Regions from separate parts of the Paenibacillus macerans genome, predicted to be linked through region 2. Evidence: a T-box and tRNA genes for the amino acid it is inferred to sense, from the RefSeq annotation. Region 2 holds a T-box; the other regions hold tRNA genes.
The links. A T-box is a leader RNA that pairs with one kind of tRNA and senses whether it is charged. The one in region 2 lies ahead of argS (arginine--tRNA ligase), so its partner is inferred to be a tRNA-Arg.
Positions count from the first base shown of each region.

Region 1: it has a tRNA-Arg gene. The T-box ahead of argS (arginine--tRNA ligase) is inferred to sense a tRNA for this amino acid. The anticodon was not compared.
Region 3: it has a tRNA-Arg gene. The T-box ahead of argS (arginine--tRNA ligase) is inferred to sense a tRNA for this amino acid. The anticodon was not compared.
Region 4: it has a tRNA-Arg gene. The T-box ahead of argS (arginine--tRNA ligase) is inferred to sense a tRNA for this amino acid. The anticodon was not compared.

Region 1 is NZ_UGSI01000001.1:4,945,381-4,951,227, reverse strand. It holds gene DYE26_RS21990 (hypothetical protein) at 1-213, shown strand, start outside; gene DYE26_RS33185 (hypothetical protein) at 308-502, opposite strand; gene ade (adenine deaminase) at 845-2,656, opposite strand; gene clpP (ATP-dependent Clp endopeptidase proteolytic subunit ClpP) at 2,978-3,574, opposite strand; tRNA gene DYE26_RS21975 (tRNA-Arg) at 3,777-3,851, opposite strand; gene DYE26_RS21970 (extracellular solute-binding protein) at 4,526-5,847, opposite strand, start outside.
Region 2 is NZ_UGSI01000001.1:2,852,060-2,857,906, reverse strand. It holds gene DYE26_RS12800 (acetyl-CoA carboxylase carboxyltransferase subunit alpha) at 1-612, shown strand, start outside; gene pyk (pyruvate kinase) at 805-2,226, shown strand; gene DYE26_RS12790 (acyl-CoA thioesterase) at 2,342-2,761, shown strand; gene DYE26_RS12785 (FxsA family protein) at 3,143-3,535, shown strand; T-box leader at 3,578-3,802, shown strand; gene argS (arginine--tRNA ligase) at 3,859-5,703, shown strand; gene ytvI (sporulation integral membrane protein YtvI) at 5,712-5,847, opposite strand, start outside.
Region 3 is NZ_UGSI01000002.1:1,662,602-1,668,448, reverse strand. It holds gene DYE26_RS30730 (sensor histidine kinase) at 1-203, shown strand, start outside; gene DYE26_RS30725 (ABC transporter ATP-binding protein) at 297-1,205, shown strand; gene DYE26_RS30720 (ABC transporter permease) at 1,202-1,909, shown strand; gene DYE26_RS30715 (ABC transporter permease) at 1,923-2,657, shown strand; tRNA gene DYE26_RS30710 (tRNA-Arg) at 2,716-2,789, opposite strand; gene DYE26_RS30705 (hypothetical protein) at 2,873-3,223, opposite strand; gene DYE26_RS30700 (hypothetical protein) at 3,251-3,580, opposite strand; gene asnB (asparagine synthase (glutamine-hydrolyzing)) at 3,723-5,567, shown strand; gene DYE26_RS30690 (LacI family DNA-binding transcriptional regulator) at 5,734-5,847, opposite strand, start outside.
Region 4 is NZ_UGSI01000002.1:1,677,909-1,683,755, forward strand. It holds gene DYE26_RS30780 (transposase) at 422-1,324, opposite strand; gene DYE26_RS30785 (L-lactate dehydrogenase) at 1,987-2,940, shown strand; gene DYE26_RS30790 (GNAT family N-acetyltransferase) at 3,133-3,750, shown strand; tRNA gene DYE26_RS30795 (tRNA-Arg) at 3,921-3,994, opposite strand; gene DYE26_RS30800 (hypothetical protein) at 4,469-5,350, shown strand; gene tig (trigger factor) at 5,544-5,847, shown strand, end outside.

The DNA of each region.
Region 1 (5,847 bases), 2.1 Mb from region 2:
GTAACAGGAAATAGAGCAGGGGGAGGGGTTGTGGTGAAGCACGCAGATAAATATCCGACTGGCAATAGTTTCTCATACGATGCTACTTCTGCTATGTCCTATCCCGTTGAAAGTAAGGTTGTAATGGGCCTAAATTCCTACATTACAATTAAACGTGGAACTGACTCAACATGGGAACTAGCTCATCAGAATAATCTTGAATATAATAATTAAGCATAAAATGTTTCGTAGATAATTTTTGAAAAAACTCCAATCTTGGGATGATTAAATATCTTCCTAAGATTGGAGTTTCTTTTCTTCATTTATGCTATTTTAAATTAAAGGTTTCCTCAGTATTATCCCATTTTATTGTAATTTTTATTGAATTATTTTTGCTTGATATTGCGCAACCTGAGCAGGTCACTGGTACTTTTATTGTTCCTTTTTGTAGAGAGATTTCTGTTATTTTGGTATTTTTACCATTATTATCTATTAACAACTCATCAACAGTATTATTTTTCATCTTTTTACCTTTAAAGCGGAATTCATAAGTGCCCTGTTCACTACTGGTTTTAGTATTAATTGTCGATTGATAGCTCCCTTTCCAATTGGTACTCTCACCACTAAAGTTAAGAGTTGTACTGCAACTTACCAGCAACATTAAAACTGAAAAAATAAGAAAAGTTTTTTTTATTGTATCTCACTCCTTTCCTTATACCTAATTTTAACTCTCCTACATTAATTATGCAATTCATAAAACCTGCGTAGGAATTATTGGGAAAATATTCAATTCGAGCATTCTCATGCTATCAGGCGGGCCCCAGTCTTTAACGGTTTTTTTATGTTTAGACATCTAGGACAGATTTCAAAAAACTGATTCCTTAATTACGATTTCCACCGGGATCAGCCGGAATTCGTTTACGTCCGCGAGCCCGCGGTTAGTAATGCGAAGCTCCGGAATGACCGGCAGGGCGATCAGCGAAAACGTCATGAACGGCGCGTTCAGCGGGCATCCGAGCTGCTGCCAGGCGGCCCCCAGCTGCTTGACCTGCGCGGCCACCGTTTCCAGCGGCTGCTCGGACATCAGGCCGGCGATCGCCATCGGCACGGCGGCCAGCACCTGCCCGTCCTGCACGGCGATCATGCCGCCGCCCAGCTTGGCCAGCTCGTTCGCGGCGAAGGCCATGTCCTCAGCGTTTGCGCCCATCACGAGCAGGTTGTGGCTGTCATGCGCCACCGTGGAGGCGACGGCGCCCCGTTTCAGCCCAAAGCCGCGGGTAAACGCTAGCGAAATATCGCCGGAGCCGTGATGGCGGTCGATGCAGGCCAGCGTCAGGACGTCCTGCGCCGGGTCCGGCTGAATGAATCCGTCCGCCACTTTCAGGCTGGCGGTTCCTTTTTGCGTGCGCGCGCTGTTTTCGATGACGTCGATGACATGAACTTTCGTCTCGGCCTTCCCGCTTTGGCTGGCGAGCAAGAAATCGCCCGGCTTCAAAGGGCGGGCCAAATGCACTGAATTTCGCGCGCGTTCCGGATACGGATACGCCGGGAAAGGCACGCGCAGCTCTCCGCTATCGTAAACGACGGTCCCGTCCGCAATCACGGTGGACGGCTCCATCCGCTTTAGATCGGAGATCAGCAGCAGGTCGGCGCATTTTCCCGGGGCGATGCCGCCCACATCAGCGTCCACCTTGAAATAACGGGCCGTGTTGATCGTGCTCATCTGAATCGCGGTGACTGGCTCCACGCCTTCCTCAATGGCCCGGCGCACGACATGGTTCATGTGGCCTTTTTCGATCAGCGTCTGCGGGTACACATCGTCGGTGACCAGCATGATATTGGCCGTATCCGCATGGTCTTCGGTCACGACCTTGATCACTTCCTTGACGTCATGCCAGGCGGAGCCCTCGCGGATCATCAAATGCATGCCGAGGCGCAGCTTAAGCAGCCCCTGCTCCCGCGTGACCGTCTCGTGGTCGGAGGTGACGCCGGAGGCGATGTACGCCTGCAGCATGAGCTTGTCATCGCTGGGGAAATGGCCTGTGACCGTTTTTCCCGCTTCCATCGTCGCTCGGATCTCTCCGCTCATTTTCGCATCTCCGTAAACGACACCAGGGAAGTTCATCACTTCGCCCAGCCCCTCTACACCGTCCCAGGTCATGCCTTCGGCGATGTCCTTGGCTTCCAGCGCCGCCCCGGCGTCCTCCAGGTGGTCGGTGGCCGGCACGCAGGACGGGAACGTGGTGAACACCTTGAGCGGCAGTCCCCGGCCTTCCTCATGCATCCAGCGCACGCCTTCGGCGCCAAACACGTTGGCGATTTCGTGCGGATCCATAAAAACGCCGGTCGTCCCTTTAGCCAAAGCGGCCTTGGCAAACTCGGTCACCGACAGCATCGTGCTTTCCACATGCATATGGCCGTCCAGCAACCCCGGGGCGATGTAACGTCCCGCGGCGTCGATCACGGCCGTCTCCTCGCCGATCGTATGCCCGGCGTCCCCAACGTAAGCGATACGTCCTTGGGCCACGGCGACATCCGTATGCGGCAGCAGTTCCCCGGTGTATACATTAACTAAGGTGCCGTTTTTGACGACCAAATCGGCTTTCTTTTTCCCGACGGCCACTTCCGCCAAAACCCGGCTTACCTCGTACAGCTTTTTTCTTGCAGCAGGTTTCATTCCCCGGTTCACTCCTTTACTGTTCGCTAAAATAGCGCCTTAAAACTCTTCAGTTCTTACGCCTAATCATAACAAAAAAGGCCGCCCTTAGAACAGTGGAGACTGTTCAGGGCAGCCCTTGCCTTTAAGAGGTTGTTCAAAAAGTCCGCTTTTGATCACGAAGTGAATCAAGAAGTAGTTCGGCATCGAATCTTGAATTCAGCCGGGCCTTCCGGTGCTCACGTACCCAAAACGTACGCTCCGCTCCTTAGTCCCTAGCTTCATCCAATCTTCTCGGTGCTTAAAACCGAACTTTTTGAACACACATTTTAAGGCTCGGCTTTAAGCTTTCGCCGGATTTACTTTTTCGATGACTTGGTCGACCAGGCCATACTCTTTGGCTTCGAGAGCGCTCATGAAGTAGTCGCGGTCGGTGTCTTTTTCGATCCGTTCCAGCGGTTGGCCGGTGCGCTCCGCGAGAATGTGGTTCAACTTGTCGCGCATCTTCAGGATCCGGCGGGCCCGGATTTCAATGTCCGTTGCCTGGCCTTCCGCGCCGCCGAGCGGCTGGTGGATCATGATCTCGCTGTTCGGCAGGGCGTAGCGTTTGCCGGGAGCGCCGGCGTTCAGCAGGAACGCGCCCATGGAAGCGGCAAGGCCGACGCAGATCGTGGAGACATCCGCTTTGATGAATTGCATCGTATCGTAAATGGCCATGCCTGCGGTAATCGATCCGCCGGGGCTGTTGATGTAGAGGGAGATGTCCTTCGTCGGATCTTCCGCATCCAGAAACAACATTTGAGCGATGATGGAGTTGGCCACGACGTCATTGACTTGCGAGCCCAGGAAAATGATCCGGTCCTTAAGCAGTCTGGAATAAATGTCGTAGGCGCGTTCGCCGCGGTTGCTTTGTTCAACGACCATAGGAATATAACTCACCGATAAAACCTCCTTAAATTTGGATTCGGTTCGATCAATCATCAGAATTGACGGAAACGATCGATAATAACCTCATCATAAACAATTTATTCGCAAAAGTCAAAGATAGTCAAACTCAAGGGATAAAAAAAGCCCGATGTCATTTATGCAGTCATTCAGGCGATGAAACTCAGCGTTCGGTTATTAGGCAGTTAGTTAAGTATGGCGCGCCCGCGAGGAATCGAACCTCGATCTCAGGCTCCGGAGGCCTACGTCATATCCATTGGACCACGGGCGCAAATCACAAATTTAGCGTGCAAAATTGATTATATGGTATCGTCAAAGGAAATGCAAGTGGTATTTATTAGCATGGGCAAAATTCGCAGCAGACTAGCGCTGGCTTATTATGCGCTGAACCATCTCAGCAAAATTATTTGCCCCGAGTACGCTGCGTATTACTTCTGCTTCAAGCAAGGAACGCCGTGCACACGGCCGTTTAAAAATACGGACGGCTCGACTGAACTCCAGATGGCCCTACCCCTACTTATTTACGGTCGCTGAACCGCTTTTGGATAATCACCGCCGTGCCTGATGCGCTCTCGAAATTCAGGTTTATTTAGCTTCTTAATTCAGTAATTAAAGTAAAAGTAAGGGAAGTGTAGCTTTCAATATGCCTAAACTGGCAAGAACAACAAATAGCGCTATAATGGGTGCAAATATTTTGGAATAAAGAAACTTATCTTTTTTCCCATATTCGACCCCCTTAAAATGATATGGAGTATAAAAATTTTATACCCATATCATATAGTCCTTATTTCATTTTCTGTATAGTTATAAGCAGGAACAGAAAACGCTTTTTCAAATAGAACTTCAGCCTCATTAATAGAAAGTGCTTGAATTTGCTGAATCTCTCGAGCAGAAGAATTTCGAAATGTGTTAAAGCGCAGGGAAATCCTCTTCTCAATGTCGGCATTATTGAATGTCACCTTGGCTGCTTTTCCTTTTTTGCTCAAGAGTAAGGACCGCGGTATCTACGGCTTCTTGTCCCTTCACTTCCACCTCGGCAAGTGCCTCATCCAAGGTTATTTCATTTTGCAGAAGCTTGTCCAATGCGCCTTGGGCAGCGTCCTGAAAGGCATCGAGGATCTCGGCATCAACTTGGGTATACAGGTCTGCATAATTAGGATTTGCTTTAAGGGAGTAAAGAGGAGACAAATCATGATCTCCAACCGGTTCCACGTACTCGGTTACAGCAGGCAGCCCGTAATTTGGCTGGTTCTTGGCCAATAGTTGGCTGTTTACCGGATCTCCGGCTATAAATTTAACAAGTTTCATCGCTTCGGCTGCATGTTCTGTGCTTGAAGAAACGCCAAAAAAGTCAAATATTTCGTAGAAATTCATATAATCCGGATTCAAAGGGTCCACCGGAGCTGTAACCATTCCCCAGTCGATCAAGGTAGCTCCTTCAAAATGGGAGAACGGCTCGAAATCATATGCAAAAGCATTGGAACTAATGGTCATAGCGGCATTTTCAGTTAAAAACTTGGGGTGTTCCATCGAATCGGCTTCTTCTCCCTGATCATAAACTGCCCCGGCGCGAAAAGCTTTCACCGCGGCGGTCCAGATGGACTTCCATTTATCCGTATTCATCGTGACCTTCATGGTTTTTGGATCGAGATAAGTCAGGTTTTCCGTTTGACCGGCTTTTAAAATAAAGTTCATGGTAACATTGCGATAATAGTTCATTTGTATTCCATAAAGGGATTTTCCTTGATCATCTTCTGTCGGGAACCGTTCGGCTAATGCAAACACCTCTTCCCAGGTCATTCCGTTTTGCGGGTATGGGATATGATAAGCATCAAATAGCTTCTTGTTATAATAAAGCGCCTCGCTATGAAAAGTAGGCGGAAGAGCATAATACTGGCCGTTATCCGACGCAGCTTCCAAAAGCGACGTAACAATCGGAGAAAGGTCGCCGGATTCCGATCCATTGGTGAACGGGGGAGAAATCGGTTTTAAAATCCCCTTTTCAATAGCCGTCTTATACTGCTCCATACCATTGATGTAAATAACATCCGCTTCACGATTCCAACCCGTTTCTTCGGATACCGGATCACTTGGAATCACTTGAACATCGATATTGGGATATCTGTTTTCAAAAGCATAACCAAAATTAACATAAAATTGCTTGGCGGACGGATAAGCAACTTTGAGGACGACAGGCTCCTCCGGCTGACGCGTTTGGCAGCTTGATAATAAGACTGTCATAAGCGCCAAGCCTATAAATGTACGCG
Region 2 (5,847 bases):
GAAGGCGGCAGCGGCGGAGCGCTGGCGCTGGGCGTCGGCAACCGCGTGCTGATGCTGGAGAACGCCATTTACTCCGTCATTTCGCCGAACGGGGCGGCTTCGATCCTGTGGAAGGACGCTTCCAAGGCGGACCAGGCGGCGGAAGCGATGAAGATTACCGCCCAGGACCTGCTGGAAATGGAAGTGATCGAAGAGATCATTCCGGAGCCGCGGGGCGGGGCCCATCGCGATTACGAAGCTACCGCAAGCGCCATTAAAGAAGCGGTCGTCCGCCATTTGGAGGAATTGTCGATCATGCATGCGGACGAGCTGCTTGAGGACCGGTACCGGAAATTCCGGAAAATCGGCAAGTTTACGGTGGCCGGAAAGGCGAAAGCGCGTGTATACACGGGATCTCCGGCGGGTTCCGCCGTGCCGGCGGAGGGCTCTAGCCAGGAAAAGACGTCTCCGGCTGATTCGGGCGCTGCCGGGCGTGCCGGCGGAGAGGCCCGCGAAAGGGAAGCCGCCGCCGGGAAAGCGGCTGCCGAAGTGGAAGCGGCAGGGAAAGAAACCAGCAACGAGGGCGGTACTGAAGAAAACGCGTCCTCGGAATTGGTCCACAAGCAGGAGTAAAACGATCGGTAGCCGAAAAATCGGGGCTTTGGCCTCGGATTTTTCGGCTATTATAGATTGTTTTCGCAGTGTAAAACAATAGAATGTTCGTGACAATATGATAAACTTCCTATACAAATCGACAAAATTGTAGTAAATTTAGTTGTTGGAAAAGACTATATAGAGAGAACTATTAAAACGGAGGAAACCCAAATGCGCAAAACAAAAATCGTATGTACCATCGGTCCTTCCAGTGAATCGTTAGAGAACATCAAAAAGTTGATCATGGCCGGAATGAACGTCGCTCGCCTGAACTTCTCCCATGGAGATTTTGATGAGCATGGAGGCCGGATCAAGACGATCCGCCAAGCGAGCGCGGAGCTGGGGAAATCAATCGCCATACTGTTGGACACCAAAGGTCCGGAAATCCGCACCGGCAAATTGAAGGAAGAACCGATCGAACTCGTGCAAGACGAATTCATCACCCTTACTACGGAAGAAATTCTCGGGGACAAAAATCGCATCTCGATTACGTACAAAGAGCTTCCGGGTGACGTGGAAGTAGGTTCGACCATTTTGATCGACGACGGTTTGATCGGACTGACGGTAGTTGACATCCAAGGTACGGAAATCAAATGCCGTATCGTCAACGGCGGCACCATCAAGAGCAAGAAAGGCGTTAATGTTCCCGGCGTTAACATTTCCCTGCCAGGCATCACCGAGAAAGACGCTAACGATATCAAGTTTGGGATCGAGCAAGGCATCGATTTTATTGCCGCTTCCTTCGTTCGTAAAGCGAGCGACGTGCTTGAAATCCGTCAATTGCTTGAGAAACATAACGCAACCCATATTCAAATCATCTCCAAAATCGAAAACCAGCAGGGCGTCGACAACCTGGACGAAATCCTGGAAGTGTCCGACGGTTTGATGGTAGCCCGCGGCGACCTTGGCGTGGAAATCCCTGCCGAAGACGTGCCGCTGGTGCAAAAAAAGATGATCGAGAAATGCAACCGCGTCGGCAAACCGGTTATTACCGCCACGCAAATGCTCGACTCGATGCAGCGTAATCCGAGACCGACCCGCGCCGAAGCGAGCGACGTGGCGAACGCGATTTTCGACGGTACGGACGCAATCATGTTGTCCGGGGAAACGGCTGCCGGGAAATATCCGGTGGAATCGGTGCTGACGATGGCCCGCATTGCGGAAAAAGCCGAATCCGGCCTCGAATACCGTGAAATTTTCATCAAACAAAGCAACGCCCAACAAACGACCGTTACGGAAGCGATCAGCCAGGCGGTGGCCAACTCCGCGCTGGAACTGAACGCCAAAGCGATTATCACTTCCACGGAAACGGGTTATACGGCGCGGATGGTGTCCAAATATCGTCCGAAAGCGCCGATCATCGCGGTGACGACCGAAGACCAGACGCTGCGCCGCTTGGCTTTGAACTGGGGCGTTACGCCGGTGAAGGGCCAGGTTGCTTCGTCCACGGACGAAATGTTCGACAAGGCGATGAAGGGCGGCCTGGATTCCGGAGTGGTGAAGGAAGGAGATCTTGTTGTCATTACCGCAGGGGTTCCGCTTGGACGCTCCGGTTCTACCAACTTGATCAAAATCGGCCAAATCCGCAAGTAGTTCCATTTAGTATATAGCAGCGATCGTGCGAACGATTTAAAAAAAGGCAATGGGGAACCCTGTAAAACGGGAACCATTGCTTTTTTTGCAGCGTGAGAAAGGAGCGGGGGATCACGTGTATGTCAGCGAACTGGCGATAGAGCCAAAATATTTTGAATTCGATATGATGGGGATTATTTATCACGCCCACTACCTCGGTTGGTTTGAGGCGGGACGTTCGAAGCTGTGCGAGGACCTAGGCTTTAAATATATCGATATGGAGCGGGCGGGATATATTTCTCCGGTTCATGAAATGAAGGTGGAGTATAAAAAGGGCATCCGCTATGGCGACAAGGTGCTGCTTAAGACATGGATCATCGAAAACGGCGGCGTGAAGACCGTTTACGGGTACCATGTGTTTAACGGCGAAGGCGTGCTTTGCGTAGAGGGTTCGTCCTCCCACTACGTTGTACGGCGCGAGGATTTCAAGCCGGTCCAGTTTAAAAAGGTATTTCCCGAGTGGTTTGCGGCCTTTGAGGAAGCGAGCAAACCATGATTTTTGATTCTCCTCCTTTGTAGCGGTAAAATACATATATACGATCAATATTTTATTATGCTGCGAGGATAAAGTGCGAGTTCAAAAAGTCGGCTTTTCAGCACCGAGAAGGTTGGATGAAGCTAGGGAATGAGTAGCGGAGCGTACGTTTTGGGTACGTGAGCAACGGAAGGTCCGGCTGAATTCAAGATTCGACGCCCGATCCGCTTCGTGATTTGCTTCGTGATAAGAAAAACTCTATCGATGAACAATCAAAGAAGACAGACCGCCCTAAGATGAAGTTTTTCTTGCGATTTAAGGAAGAAACGCTTCGGTGACTATTCATTCTTAAATCTTCAAAAGATGACTTTTTGAACTACCTCTTAAAGGAGTTTTATATATATGCGTAAATGGATTGCTGCTTTAGTCATCATCGTCCCGCTTGTGGAATTTTGGGGATATTTGTTTGTCGGCGAAAGATTGGGGGTCGGGAAGACGATCTTTTTGACCTTGGCCACTTCGGTGATCGGCGGGTTGATGATGCAGTTTGAAGGGCGCAAGGTGCTGGCGGATGCCAGAGCCCAAATGACCGGCGGGCAGATTCCCGGGCGGATGGTGCTGGACGGCATTTGCGTTTTTGCCGGCGGCATCCTGCTATTGATCCCCGGATTTGTGACGGATATCATCGGGTTTACGATGGTGTTTCCGCTAACCCGGCCGTTGTACCGTTTCCCGCTGATGAAATGGATCCATAAAAAAATGAAGGATGGCACGATCACCTATTTCCGGCGTTGACTTTTTGTGCTTTTTCCAGTATATATATTTAAAATTACATCGTTAACATTGATGAACGGGATAGTAGTTCATGCCGGATAGTCACAGCGAGCCGGAAGGGTGGAAGCCGGTACGAATGGCGTGAATGAAGCGGACCCGGGAAATGGTTTGCCGAACCTGGAACAAGTGTAGGCAAATCCGGCAACAGGCCGTTATACGTATAGAGTGGCTAATTATGGTTAGCACTTAGAGTGGCACCGCGGGAACCAAAGGTCTCTCGTCTCTTTTTGAGACGGGGGCCTTTTTTGTTTGCTGAATTTTGGATAAGGGAGCGGGTTTCGTTTATGGAAAAATGGAGAAAAATGACGGCCTGTCTAGTGGCGCAGAGCCTTGCCGGAATCGCCGCCGAAGAGATCGAGGCGATGCTGGAATATCCGCCCGAGGAGGAGATGGGGGATCTGTCTTTGCCTTGTTTCAAGCTGAGCAAGCAGCTTCGCAAGCCGCCGCAGGAAATCGCGCTGGAACTGAAGCAGAAACTGGAGTGCAGGCTGGGGGAACAGTCGAGGGAACAGTCAGGGGAACAGCCGAAAAAACAGCTGGAGAAGCAGCCGGATAAACAACCGGCCGCTCCGGATGCGCCGAATCTCCTTCACACGCACGCTGACGTTTCCGCGATCTCGCGCCTTGAGGCAAGTTCGGGCTATTTGAACTTCCATTGGAACAAAGGGATTTTTGCCCGGGAAGTGATCGGTGAAATAGACGCCGCCGGCGAAAAATACGGGGAACAAAATATCGGCCAAGGCCGCGTGATCGTCATCGATTATTCCTCCCCCAACATCGCCAAGCCTTTTCATATCGGGCATTTGCGTTCGACGGTGATCGGAAGCGCGCTGTACCGGATCTTCTCCTGTCTTGGATACCGCGTGATCGGGGTCAATCATCTGGGAGACTGGGGGACGCAATTCGGGAAGCTGATCGTCGCCTACCGTTTATGGGGGGATGAAGAACGGCTGGCGTCGGGGGCGATCGACGAACTGCTTCGCCTGTATGTTCAGTTTCATGATGAGGCGGAGCAGCGGCCGGAATTGGCGGATGAAGCGCGCGCCTGGTTCGCGAAGATGGAGCAGGGCGACGAAGAAGCTTTGCGGCTGTGGCGGAAGTTCGTTGTTTTGAGCATGACCGAGTTCGAAAAAGTGTACCGGCTGCTTGACGTGCGTTTTGACTATGTGACGGGCGAAAGCTTTTACAATGACAAAACCGCTTCGGTGATCAGGGAGCTGCGGGACAAGCAGCTGCTGGAAGAGGACGGGGGTGCTTGGCTGGTGAAGCTGGACGCCTTCGCTATGTCCCCGGCTTTGATGCTCAAGCAGGACGGCAGCACGCTGTATCATACGCGCGACGTGGCGGCCGCGCTCTACCGCAAACAGGCCTACGATTTTCATAAGGCGGTTTATGTGACGGATTACTCGCAAAGCTTGCATTTTAAACAGTGGTTTAAGGTGGTGGAGCTGATGGGGTACCCCTGGGCGGCGGATTTGGTGCATGTTCCGTTCGGACGGGTGGATTTGGGAGGAGTCGGCCTGTCCACACGCAAGGGGAATGTGGTTAAACTGGAGGAACTGCTGGAACAGGCGGTGATGAAGGCGCGGGAGATTATCGGGCTAAAAAATCCCCATCTGGAGCAAAAGGACGAAGTGGCAAGGCAGGTGGGCGTCGGGGCGGTCATTTTTCACGATTTAAGCGGCAGCCGGATCAAAGACATCCATTTCTCCTGGGAAGAAGCGCTAAGCTTTGAAGGGGAAACAGGGCCGTATCTGCAATATGCGCATGTCAGAGCGTGCAGCCTGCTGCGTAAAATGGAACAACAGGATACACGCGGCGATGGGCGAGACGGCTGCGGCTGCGCAAAAACCGAGCTGTTGAAGCATCCGGCGGAGTACGAGGTGGTAAAGCGGTTATCGCAGTTTCCGGAACGGATCCAGCTGGCCGCGGACAAAATGGAGCCTTCCATCGTCAGCCGTTATTTGCTCGATTTGGCCCAGGCGTTCAACCGTTTTTATCGTGAATGTGCGGTGCTTGTCGATGATCGCGAGCTGCGGGAAGCCCGGGCCGCTTTGGTAAAATGCGTGCAAATCACGCTGTACAACGGGCTGCGTCTCCTGGGCCTGCAGGCGCCCGAGCGAATGTAGGGAATTTTTCACCTCAACCTTCCGTGCAGGATGTAATTGCGCAAGTCCCGCACCACCCCGGCGCGGAAGGCCGCGCCGAGGACGACCAGGGTCACGGGCCCGACGATCAGGCCCAGCACGCCAAACAGCTTCAGACCGGCAAAC
Region 3 (5,847 bases), on a different contig from region 2:
ATGGGACGGGAATGGACGAGCAAACCCGGAACAATCTGTTTGAAAGCTATTATCGGGGAATGCCAACGCACCAGCCGGCGGAGGGGTCGGGGCTCGGTATGGCGATCGCCCGCCAATTGATCGAGCTGCATGGCGGTTCGATCCGCGCGGAAAGCGCGCCGGAGCGCGGAACCTCCATTCTGATCGAATTGCCGCCGCCATAATACGATTTTACTTAGATTTTACTTTCGTTTACTTGAGAAAAAGACTCATGCGCAATACTCCTGCTATAACAAGAAAAACAGGAGGAGAAGCTTGTGTCCGGATATATCATTGAAACAGGCGGCCTGACGCGGCGTTTCGGCGAACGCGTTTCCGTCGATCAGCTTAACTTGCGTGTTCCGGAAGGGAAAATCTACGGATTTTTAGGGGCGAACGGCGCCGGGAAAACAACGACCATTCGCATGCTGCTCAGCTTGATCCGGCCGGACGAAGGCACGATTCAAATCATGGGGCGCTCGCTTTCGCATCACCGCGAAGCCATTTTGCGAAATATCGGTTCATTGGTTGAAGCGCCTTCCTATTACGGGCATTTATCGGCCTATCAAAATCTTAAATTGATTGCGAAGCTGTTGGACTTGCCGGAAAGCAACATTCGCGAAGCCCTGGATACCGTTCGGCTCACTCCCTATGCCAAGCAGACGGTCAAAGGATATTCGCTTGGGATGAAGCAGCGGTTAGGCATCGCGCAAGCCTTGATCCGCAAGCCGCGGATATTAATACTGGACGAGCCGATCAACGGCCTTGATCCGGCCGGGATTCAAGAAATCCGCCATTTGCTGCTGTCGTTATCCCGCGAACAGGGGATAACCATTTTTTTGTCCAGCCATATTTTGAGCGAGATCCAAGCCGTATCCGACTACGTGGGGATTATCCAGAACGGGAAATTGATTTTTCAAGACCGGATTCAGGAGCTTGAAAAGAGAAATAAGGTACGGCTGGCGATTATTGCGGACCGGACCGATGAAGCGTACCGGGTGCTTGCCGGCGGCGGGGCGGAAATCGAGCGCTACGGGAGCCAGCTGCTGATTACGGTTACCGAGCGGATGAGCCAAGCTGACATCTTCAAGCTGCTTCAACCGTTCACCTTACACCAGGTCAAGGAAGTCACCGCATCCCTGGAGGAAATCTTTTTGCAGCTGACGGGGAGAGGGGAAAGCTTATGATGCAAAGGGCGCTTTCCGCCGAGTATCTGAAGATGAAAAAAATCTGCCTATGGATTCCGGTCATCAGCGCGGTAATTTTGCTGTTGTTCAGCTGCATGGAATGGTACCTGTATTTTCGTCAGGGAGAAGCTGGCGTCTATACGGGGTTTAATGTGCTGTATATGTTTTTGTCCTTTACGATGCTGCTGACCATCTCCTTGTTGTGCAGCACCATGTCCGAACCGGAGCATCAAGCGCAAGGATTAAAGCTGCTGTTTTCCCTGCCCGTCAACCGAACGGCTTTCTATTTTGCCAAGGCGATCTGGATCGGGGCCTTGATGCTGGGATGCTGCGCGCTCATTATTGGCGGAACGGCAGGGATATGGCTCGCTTACACCGATTTGACACTTCCCTTCCCGTTTTTGGTTAAGCAGGTCCTGGGCTGCTTTGGCGCGTCCCTGCCGGTCCTGGGAATACAATTATTTCTGTCGCTACGCTTCTCCAATCAGACATTCCCGCTGGCGGTCGGCGTGCTTGGCGCCATCTCCAGTCTGTTTATCGCCAGATTCGGCGGAACACTCTTATATGTCCTGCCGTGGGCCTACCCTTCCATGGCCAGCCCTTTTATCGGCGGGTATACCCATTGGATCATGCTGGGAGCCGGGTTAGGATTGGTTTTGCTTTGGGGCGGAGCCGTAGGCTTTCGCGCCATGGAGATCAAATAGGAGGAAGATGGATATGCTAAGTTTATTTTTTGCGGAAGCCGGAAAAGTCAGATGGCTGTTGATTTTATTGTTGGTTCTCATGGACATAACGGCAAGCTTTGCGCTGGCCGCGGAACATGTCGCGTCTTTGACCGATTACTTTGCGCCCGATTGGACCACCCTTTATTTTCAAGCGGTTTCCTTACACGGGATGTTTATTCTGCCTCTGTTCGCCGGCATATTTGCGGCATTCCTCTGCTTCTATGAACATAAAAACGGAGCGTGGAAGCAGCTGCTCACCCTGCCGTTTCCGCGCTGGAAAATCTATTTGTCCAAGTTTTTGATGCTGGTCGTTTTATTGGCGATCGCACAGCTTGCCTTTTTGGCCGGGTACCTGGCAACCGGAAACCTCATTCATGTAGAGGGCGTTATTCCCTGGAAAACCGTGCTGACCGGCGTGACCGGCGGATGGCTGGCAGCTTTTCCCCTGGCCATGCTGCAGATTTACCTGTCGACCCGTTTCAAATCTTTCGGAATCGCCCTGTTGTTCAGCATCTCGGCGGTGATCCCGAATATCGTCATTACGGGTTTCGAAGGATTTATCGGGGCATGGTTCCCCTTCGCCCCGCCGTATTATGCCATGTTTCCGCAAGGACTGCCTCTCTCTCCAAGGCTGGAGCCCGGTTCGTTTGTCCTGATTCTCGCCTTCACCTTCCTCGTCTATCTTGCGGCCGGTCTGCGGCATTTTGTGCGCAGGGATTGGATGTGAGCAACTATAAGCTAAAAAGAGGCCCGTATCTACGGGCCTCGAGAAATATCGAAGGAAACGTCCCAGGAACGATTCGAACGCTCGACCGACGGCTTAGAAGGCCGTTGCTCTATCCAGCTGAGCTACTGGGACACAAATATGAATAAAAAAGGATGCGTTAATTATTATAGCGCATCCTTTTTATTTTTTCAAAGCCGTTTTTACAAAAAAATCCGTCATTTGGGAGGAAGCTCATTAATCTTTGCCGCGATCGCCTCGTGGGCAAGCAAATTTTCCAGGAATAGCCGGCGCTGCTTAGCTGGCTCAGGCCAGCCGGTATCCCCGAAGTTTTCTTCGGCCACTTCCGCATAAGCCTGGTGCATGTTGTTGTCGTACCAATCGATTTCCGGCTGGGCGTCGCTTCGGATCATGCGGATGATTTCCCAGCCAGCGCCTTGATCGGAACGGGCAATATAGACGAACAGATCGGGATCGCCTACCGCCCCCGGCCGCACCTGGATGACGGCGCAAGGACGCCCCAAATGCTCGTCCATCCGTCTGAATTCCGCGTCTTTGATGTAATACATGCTCGGTATCGTTCCTTTCCCGGAGCTTTAAATGGGCCAGAGCTTGCCCGGGTACCCCGCCCGCTCCAGCTGCTCCCTGGTCTCCGCCGTGCCCAGCCGGTAAATTTCCCGAAACAGGCCGCTCACAACGCTTTGATAGCTTTGGTTGACATCGCCTTCCGGCGTATCCGGCCAAGGAAAGGTGAAGGCCAAAAAAGTGCTTTCTTCCTTCTCGTCAAGCTGACCGAGCAGGTGCTTTAACGTATCGGCTTCCTCCGAGGTTGCCTCGACCGCCCATTCATAGGCCGCCGCGCCGGGATCGTCGAGCACCGAACGACCCTGCACGGAAACGTAGTACCGTTTCTTTTCCAACGCCATATCTCCCCTTTCTCCTGCTTGACGGTCATAGTTTTCCATGATGGACAGACATTTTATGCCTTTGTTCGGCATAATTTGTTAATACTTTTCGCCCGGTCGGCAAGCGGGGAACGTAAAGCAATGCAGAAAGGAGATTGCAAAAATGTGCGGAATAACCGGCTTTATCGAATGGAACCGGGATTTGACCAAAGAATCGGACCTTGTACAGACCATGACATCCTGTCTGGAAAAACGGGGCCCCGATGCGCAGGGAACCTGGATTTCGGGCCCTTGCGCTTTTGGCCATCGGCGCCTTAGCGTCATGGATCCCGAGAACGGAGCCCAGCCGATGATCATCCATGAAGAAGACGCGGTGTTCACCATCGTATACAACGGGGAGATTTATAACGCGCCGGAATTAAAGGCCGAGCTGCAGCGGCGGGGCCGCAAGTTCCAAACGACCTGCGATACGGAGGTGCTGCTGCAATCGTATATCGAATGGGGGCCGGATTGCGTATACCGGCTTAACGGCATTTTCGCCTTTGCCGTCTGGGACAGCGTTAGACAGCATGTTTTTTTCGCCCGCGACCGCCTTGGCGTCAAGCCGCTGTTCTACAGCGAGGTGGACGGAACGTTGATTTTCGGCTCCGAACCTAAAGCCATTTTGCAGCACCCCAAAGTCAGACCGGTCGTGGGAGCGGAAGGGCTTGCCGAAATTTTCGTCATCGGGCCGGCCCGAACCCCCGGCCATGGCGTCTACAAGGATCTCAAGGAGCTGCGCCCCGGCCACGTCATGATTTACAACCGGTCCGGACTGCGGAAATACGCCTACTGGAAGCTGGAGGCGGAGCCTCATACCGATGACGTGGAAACGACGGCCGCCGCCATCCGCCGGCTGCTGCAGGATACGCTGGAGCGGCAGCTGATTTCCGACGTGCCGGTCTGCACGCTGCTGTCGGGAGGCCTGGATTCCAGCGCGCTGACCGCGCTTGCCGTCGATTACTACAAGCGGACCGGCCAAGGCCGGGTGCACACCTACTCGATCGACTATGTGGATAACGACAAACATTTTAAAGCCCACAGCTACCAGCCGGGCGCGGATGGCCCGTGGATCAAGCGGATGGTCGAGGAACTGGGCACGGAGCATCACGCGATTACGTTCGACACTCCCGAGCTTGTCGCCGCCCTGCCCGACTCGACCGTCGCCCGCGACATGCCGGGCATGACCGATATCGACGCGTCGCTGCTGCTGTTTTGCCGGGAAATCAAAAAGGGGGCCACGGTGGCCATTTCCGGCGAAGCGGCGGATGAAGTATTTGGCGGCTACCCCTGGTTCCACCGCGAGGAGCTGCTGAACTCCGGGACGTTCCCCTGGTCGGTGGCGACCGGGCTGCGCGCGGATCTGCTGGCCCCGGAAATCCGCGAGTGGATCAAACCGGAGCAGTATATCGCGGACCGCTACAGCGAAGCCGTGGCCGAAGCCCCGAAGCTGGAAGGCGAATCCGGGGAGCGGGCCCGCATGCGCATCATGTCCTATTTGAACATCACCCGCTTCATGCCGACGCTGCTCGACCGCAAGGACCGCATGAGCATGGCCGCCGGCCTGGAGGTTCGCGTCCCTTACTGCGACCACCGGCTCGTGCAGTACGTATGGAATATCCCCTGGGAGATCAAGACGACCGGAGGCCGGGAAAAAGGCATCCTGCGCAAAGCGCTCGAGGGCATTTTGCCGGAAGACGTACTGTACCGCAAAAAAAGCCCATATCCCAAAACCCATAATCCGAACTATTTAACCGCCGTCCGCAGCGAAATGCTGTCCATTTTGGATGATCCGTCATCGCCGATTCTGCCGCTGATCGATAGCGGCAAAATCCGCTCCATCGCCGCTTCCGAGGAATCTTCCTCGAACCTGCCGTGGTTCGGCCAACTCATGTCCGGACCGCAGCTGTTCGCTTATTTGTCCCAGGTTAACCACTGGTTAAAAACTTATGGCATCGAGTTCCGCTAACGGAACTGACTGGATATCCGGATGAATAAGTGTACCTTTTACAACTACTGACCAGTAACCTCAAAAAAGAACGGGTCACGGGGGCAATTCCCCGTGAATCCCGTTCTTTTTCCCTTAAAATCCGTTTTTCCCGGTTTAGCGGGCTCGGACGTCAAATCAAGCCAAGTCAAATTTTTCCCACGGATTCGCCTTTGATCAAAGTAACGTAAATCCGTTCGTGTTCAACCTGCTCACCCGCCAAAATTTTGATTAACTGCTCGGCGGCGAGCGCCCCCCATTT
Region 4 (5,847 bases), on a different contig from region 2:
ATAACTCAACTTTCGTAGAGCAAAAATCAGCTTAGGCCCCTGCGTTGAAAGCTTGAGGATAGGGAAGTGAGGTGGGCGGCAGATCAGCACTCCTTGTCCGGGTGCTTTGCACGATTATCCCTTTTGATCAGGCAGCAGAGAAACAGGCAAGCTCGGGAGAAAAAAATATCCGTGGAGAAGTAGATAGGTTCGAGATAATTTAGACAGGTATAGGAGAAGAAATCAGGTTTATAGAAGGTGAAGCAGACCGGAAGGAGATCGAGACAGGAGATCAAGGACAGGACGCGAGGGAAACGAAAAGACCGTGATGTTGCTATAGCCTGAACTCTTCCGCCTGCAGCAACGCCCGCACTGTTCATGCTAATCAACACCCAATTAAGTTGATCCGCATCAAGTAACCCCCACCGTTCAAACATCACGATCAGGCCGCAGCCGCAAGGGGCTGGTTCGGTTGGCGTGCGATCAGCCGGCGGTAAGGGATCGCCGGAATCGCCACACACATTTGCAGCAACTTCTGCCGCATCGTTTCTTCCGCTTTGGGCAGGCGCAGCCGGCGGCGTACGGTGTACTCGTTCAGGTACGCCTGCAGATGCTTCAGTCCCAAGGCTCCATACGTACTCTTCAGCGATTCCCACGCCTCTCTCACCACTCTCCGCAAGGGCGCATACAGCCGAAAGGCCTGAGGGAACAACTGTACCGCCGATGTACGGACATCCACATGCCCGCCAATAAACGCGGTTAGATCGTGACGGTTTGCCCTCTTTTCGCCTCCCCGCTTATGCGGCACCAGGCGGATTTTGACGTGCTCCGGCTCGCCCGACTCCGTGACCGTGCAGCCGGCTACGACCGCCGAGGCGTACGGATGCGAAAGCTGACACCGGGACGGATTACGCCCATACTGATCGCTGTTCACCTTCACGTCTCCGGAGAGCAGTTCCCGGGCATCGAACTCCCCCACGGCATGGCGTATTTTGTGCAGCATCGACCAGGCGGTCTTGTAGGTGACCCGGATCACCTGGCGCAGCCGCAGCGCCGAGATGCCGCCCTCCAGCAGGAATAAATCCAGGGCCTCGAACCACTTGAGCAAGGGCAGATGCGTTCCTTCAAAAATCGTGCCGACCAAAGGCGATGTTTGATGCTTGCATTTTCCGCACTCGAACAAGGGGATATGCCGGGAGGTCAGACGGCTGCACCGGGTGTGAGCGCAACGCGGGCAGACAAAGCCGTTTGGCCACTTCATCGCGATCAGCGCCTCCATGCAGTCCTGTTCGCTGTTAAAACGGCTGCTGAATGGCTGAAGTTCCGTTCCCGTATTGGCTTCCATATCGGCTCGCCCCCAAATCAAGAATATACGAACATAGGTTCCATTTATTTCATTATACCAAACGTATGTTCCCTTATCAAGCCGAAAATCTCACCTGAACCGCCTCATTTTTTCCTCATCTTTTTTGTTTTTTTCTTCTCTCTTTTTTTGGAACCCTTACTCTAGTCCCCTTGCTCCCTGCTCCCTGGACGAAAGGGATAATCGTGCAAAGGCAGGCAGCAGTCAGGGGTACCACCAAGACACGGACCCTTTAGACAGCCCCTCACCTGGTGCCTACTTGATTGGCTGGTTGACTTACAACAGCTGCTCGACTTGACCAACGAAGCAGCCCAAAAAGCCGATCAGGGTCATGTGATACCGTCAGGCTGGGAAATACCGGGGAAATGAGCTGATAAGGTCGCTGGTGTCCGTTAGAGCGGCCTCCAAAGCTTAGGAAGAGCCTCCAGTCGTTCCAAAGTAGAAATCAGAGCCATAAAAGGGCGCCGTCAGGCGTTTTTCTTATACTCTCCTGATGCTTGGCTACTCTATGTCAACTTTCCCCCATCATTTTGAAGAGCATTTGAGGGAAGATAATATGATGTCAATTATTTTCACATATATTGGGCTTCCAGTTATAGTTTAGAGAATAAGATATAGCAAAGAGAAGGGCAGGAGGCGGCGAGATGGAAAAAAAGTTCAGAAAGGTGGCCATTGTGGGTTCCGGATTGGTCGGCACGGCTTGTGCCTATTCCATGATTAACCAATCCATCAGCGAGGAAATTATGATGATCGACCGGACCTATGACCGCGCGGTGGCGCATGCGCTCGATTTGTCTCATTGCATGGATTTTACCTCGACGCGCACGAAGGTCGTTGCCGGGCGTTTGGAGGACTGTCGTGACGTTGATGTGGTGGTACTTACGGCCGGAGCTAATCCGAAGCCGGGGCAAACGAGGCTGGACGTGCTTGGGGACGCGGAAAAAATTACTCGGGATATCGTTAGCCGGCTTGTGGACGGAGGGTTTGACGGCATTTTTGTCGTCGCAGCCAACCCGGTTGATATTGTTACGTATATTGTACGCCAGGTGTCAGGTTTTCTGCGGAACCGGGTGATCGGCACCGGCACTTCGATCGATTCGGCCCGGCTTAAAACGCTGCTGTCGGAAGTGTTTTCCATCGATCCGCGCAGCGTTAACGGCTATGTGTTGGGTGAGCACGGCGATTCGCAGTTTGTGGCATGGTCGCATGTGACGATCGGCGGCAAACCGTTGCTGCACATTCTCGACCAGCACAAAGAGCGTTTTCGCCATGTCGATTTGGACGAAATCGCCAAGAAAACGAAGGATGCCGGCTGGGAGATTTTTACCCGTAAAGGCAATACACAATTCGGCATCGGCAACGCGCTTAGCTTTATCGTCCGTTCGATTCTGAACGACGAGCACAAAATTATCGCCGTGTCCGCGGTCCTTGATGGCGAATACGGGCAATCCGGGGTATGCGCCGGGGTGCCGGCCATTATCGGCGGTGGCGGTATTGTGGAGATTTTGGAGCTGAATTTGGCGGAGGAGGAGCGGCATAAATTCGAGCATTCCTGCGGCATACTTAAATCTGCGATCCAAAGTTTGCAGCGGCGGTAATCACTTATAAGCCGGTTTAACTTTTGGGACATCCGCCTTAGTTTTGAGGCGGTTGTTTTTTTGACTAAGCAAGTGCGCAAGTCAGCCGGTCGGCGTAAGCCCGACGGTGGATGGCTCGCTCCTTCCTGCGGCGGTTCTACCTTTTTGCTCCCTGTTATATAGTTAGAAAAAATAAATGGGAGCGATGGGATCATGGATGGAATTGTCATCCGGAATCTGGCCGAGCTTGGACAGGACGGTTTAAGGCAGGCGACGGAAGTTTTCGTGGACGGCTTTTTTCAATCTCTGCAGTTTTTTTCCAAGGATCGGGCGAGGTTGGTTAGGGCGCTGGAGCACGCTTTGGTCAAGGAGCGTTTTTTTGTGGCGTTAATGGATGGGAAAGTGTTGGGTATTTTTGCGTTTTCCGCGGGCCGGCTGCGGGCGTTTCGGTTGGATCGGGACGTTTTGCGCAAAGAACTAGGCTGGCTGAAAGGAAGCCTGTTCCATGCTTTCGTCCGGCAGGAGCTGGAAAAGCCGCTGGGCTTGAAGGACCGGCAGTGCTATTTCGAAGCGGTGGCAACTGCGGAAGCGGCCAGAGGCAAGGGGGTTGCCACCCGTTTGCATGACCACCTTCACGCTGTTCTGGATTTTGATGAATATATTTTGGAGGTTGTAGACACCAACACGGCAGCGGTACGTTTGTATGAGAAATTGGGATATGCCGAATTTAAAAGAAAACCGCAAAGGTGGTTTCGGAAGCAGGCGGGCTTCAACGCCAGGATATATATGAAGAAACGCGCGGACAATTCCTCGTTACGGCAACATGAATAGTGTACCGGACAGGAACATACACTCGTAATATGATTATTGTCCCATTTGGTGTGCTCTCGCTGCCGATCAAGACTCCACCAGCTAACGCGGTTGGTTTACTACGGCGAACCTTCTCAAGAAGTTCTTATCCCTTTGTACGACAAAAAAGCTCTCCGAAGAGAGCTTTTATACGTCCCAGGAGGGATTCGAACCCCCGACCGACGGCTTAGAAGGCCGTTGCTCTATCCAGCTGAGCTACTGAGACAAAATAAAATAAAATTTACAAGCAAAATTTATTGTATCACAGGATGCTTGGGTTAGCAATATAAATTTTGCACTTGATCGCAGTTTTTTGGCTCAACCTCGATAAATCGGTGTTGACCACAAGACCTGGTGACCAATCCATTCTTGATTTAATAGAAATAACGGTGAATGCAACCGTTAGAAATACGATCCACTCGAAATGTTCGCTAGTTATCCGCTTGAGAGGGCCACTCGAGAAGCTGCGCCTTCCCGTATCATCCCCCATTGTTTCGGACCCAACTTTTTCAGCAACCTGTTGTTTATCGCCCCCTCGGTTTACCCGATGAATTTGTTGGACGAGGGGGGCGGCGGCGAGTTTAACTCCGGGATTTTTGCCTTGGACCGGGTCTATGCTATAATCTCAATTAATGCAGTGCGGAAGAAAGGAGGTGCCCTTATCAGCCATTTTCGACCCGATGAGAAGGACAACATCGTATTGTTTCCGAAAACGCTCGATTACTACCAAATCGAACTGACCCGGATGCTGGAAACCGAGAGATACGGGGAAGCCGCGGATCTTTTGCGGTTTCTGCTGCAGTGCCAGGGGGAAGATCCGCGCCACTATGAAGAATGGCGGGCACTGCTGGAGTGGCTTACCGACGCTTTTCCCGAGCTTCAGAACGGTTCCCCGGCCGCGGAGGATGACGGCTATGAGACGGAAGAAGCGTTGGCCAGACGTCATGTCGAGGCAAAGCTCGAACAGGATCAGGAATATGCCGGTAAACTGCTGAGCGCGGTAATAGATAAGCCGTTGTCCGAGCAAACCCTTTTGGCTTTGGACCAGCTTGCTTATTTGGATCGTCCGGAAGTGGACGAGGCGCTGACCGAATGGTTGCATCAAGAGGAGCTCCATCCGCTGCTTCAGTATCGGGTGCTGCAGACGCTGCGCCGCCGCGGCACGGTGGGGACGCTTGCCATCGAGCGCGCAGGGGAAAAGGTGGAGATTGACATCGAGTCGGTTCCGCTGAAACCCGATGATTTCCCTCCGGCCGTGCAGGAAGTGCCCGAAAGGGTGGGTGAGCAGACTCAGGTGCACGATCCAACATTGTTTTATTTTGCCCAGGAGCTGTGGTCGCAAATTGTGATGGGTTTGTACGGCGGAAGGGACTATCGTTCGCTGATCGACGGTGACGATACGGTTATCGACATTTGGGCGGCGGCGCTTCACCAACTGGTCGCGGACAGCCTGCCGGACGGCAAAACCGACGAGGAAATCCGCGCGTTGTACGGGATTACCGATGAACATAGGCTTCGGTTTGAGCAGGTTAGCCGGTCCATCCGCCAGGTTGTGGCGGTGAGCGGTGTTCAGGAAAGATAGGCGCGGGCGAATGACCGGCTCTACGATCGGCTTTACGATCGGCTCTTGTAAAAAGATGTATTGTTGTTTATAATATAATGGTTATTCTGATCGTGTTCATAGGGACAGCTATACTGGAACCATGATAGCTGTTTTATACGCGATTCGGTTTCAGTATTTTAGTATATGTGAAATTTGGAGGGGAAGGCATAAAATGAAAGCAACCTGGGAAAAGATAGAGAAGAACCTCGGCGTTCTCGAGGTCGAAGTGGAAGCGGAACGTGTAGCCGCCGCACTCGATAAAGCGTTTCAAAAAGTGGTGAAAAGAGCGAATGTACCTGGCTTCCGTAAAGGCAAGGTGCCTCGCCCGATCTTTGAAGCACGTTTCGGCGTGGAAAGTCTGTATCAGGACGCCATCGACATTTTGCTTCCTGAAGTATACAGCGAAGCCGTCGACCAAGCGGAGATTTTCCCGGTGGATCGTCCAGAAGTGGACGTTGAGCAGTTTGCCAAGGGGC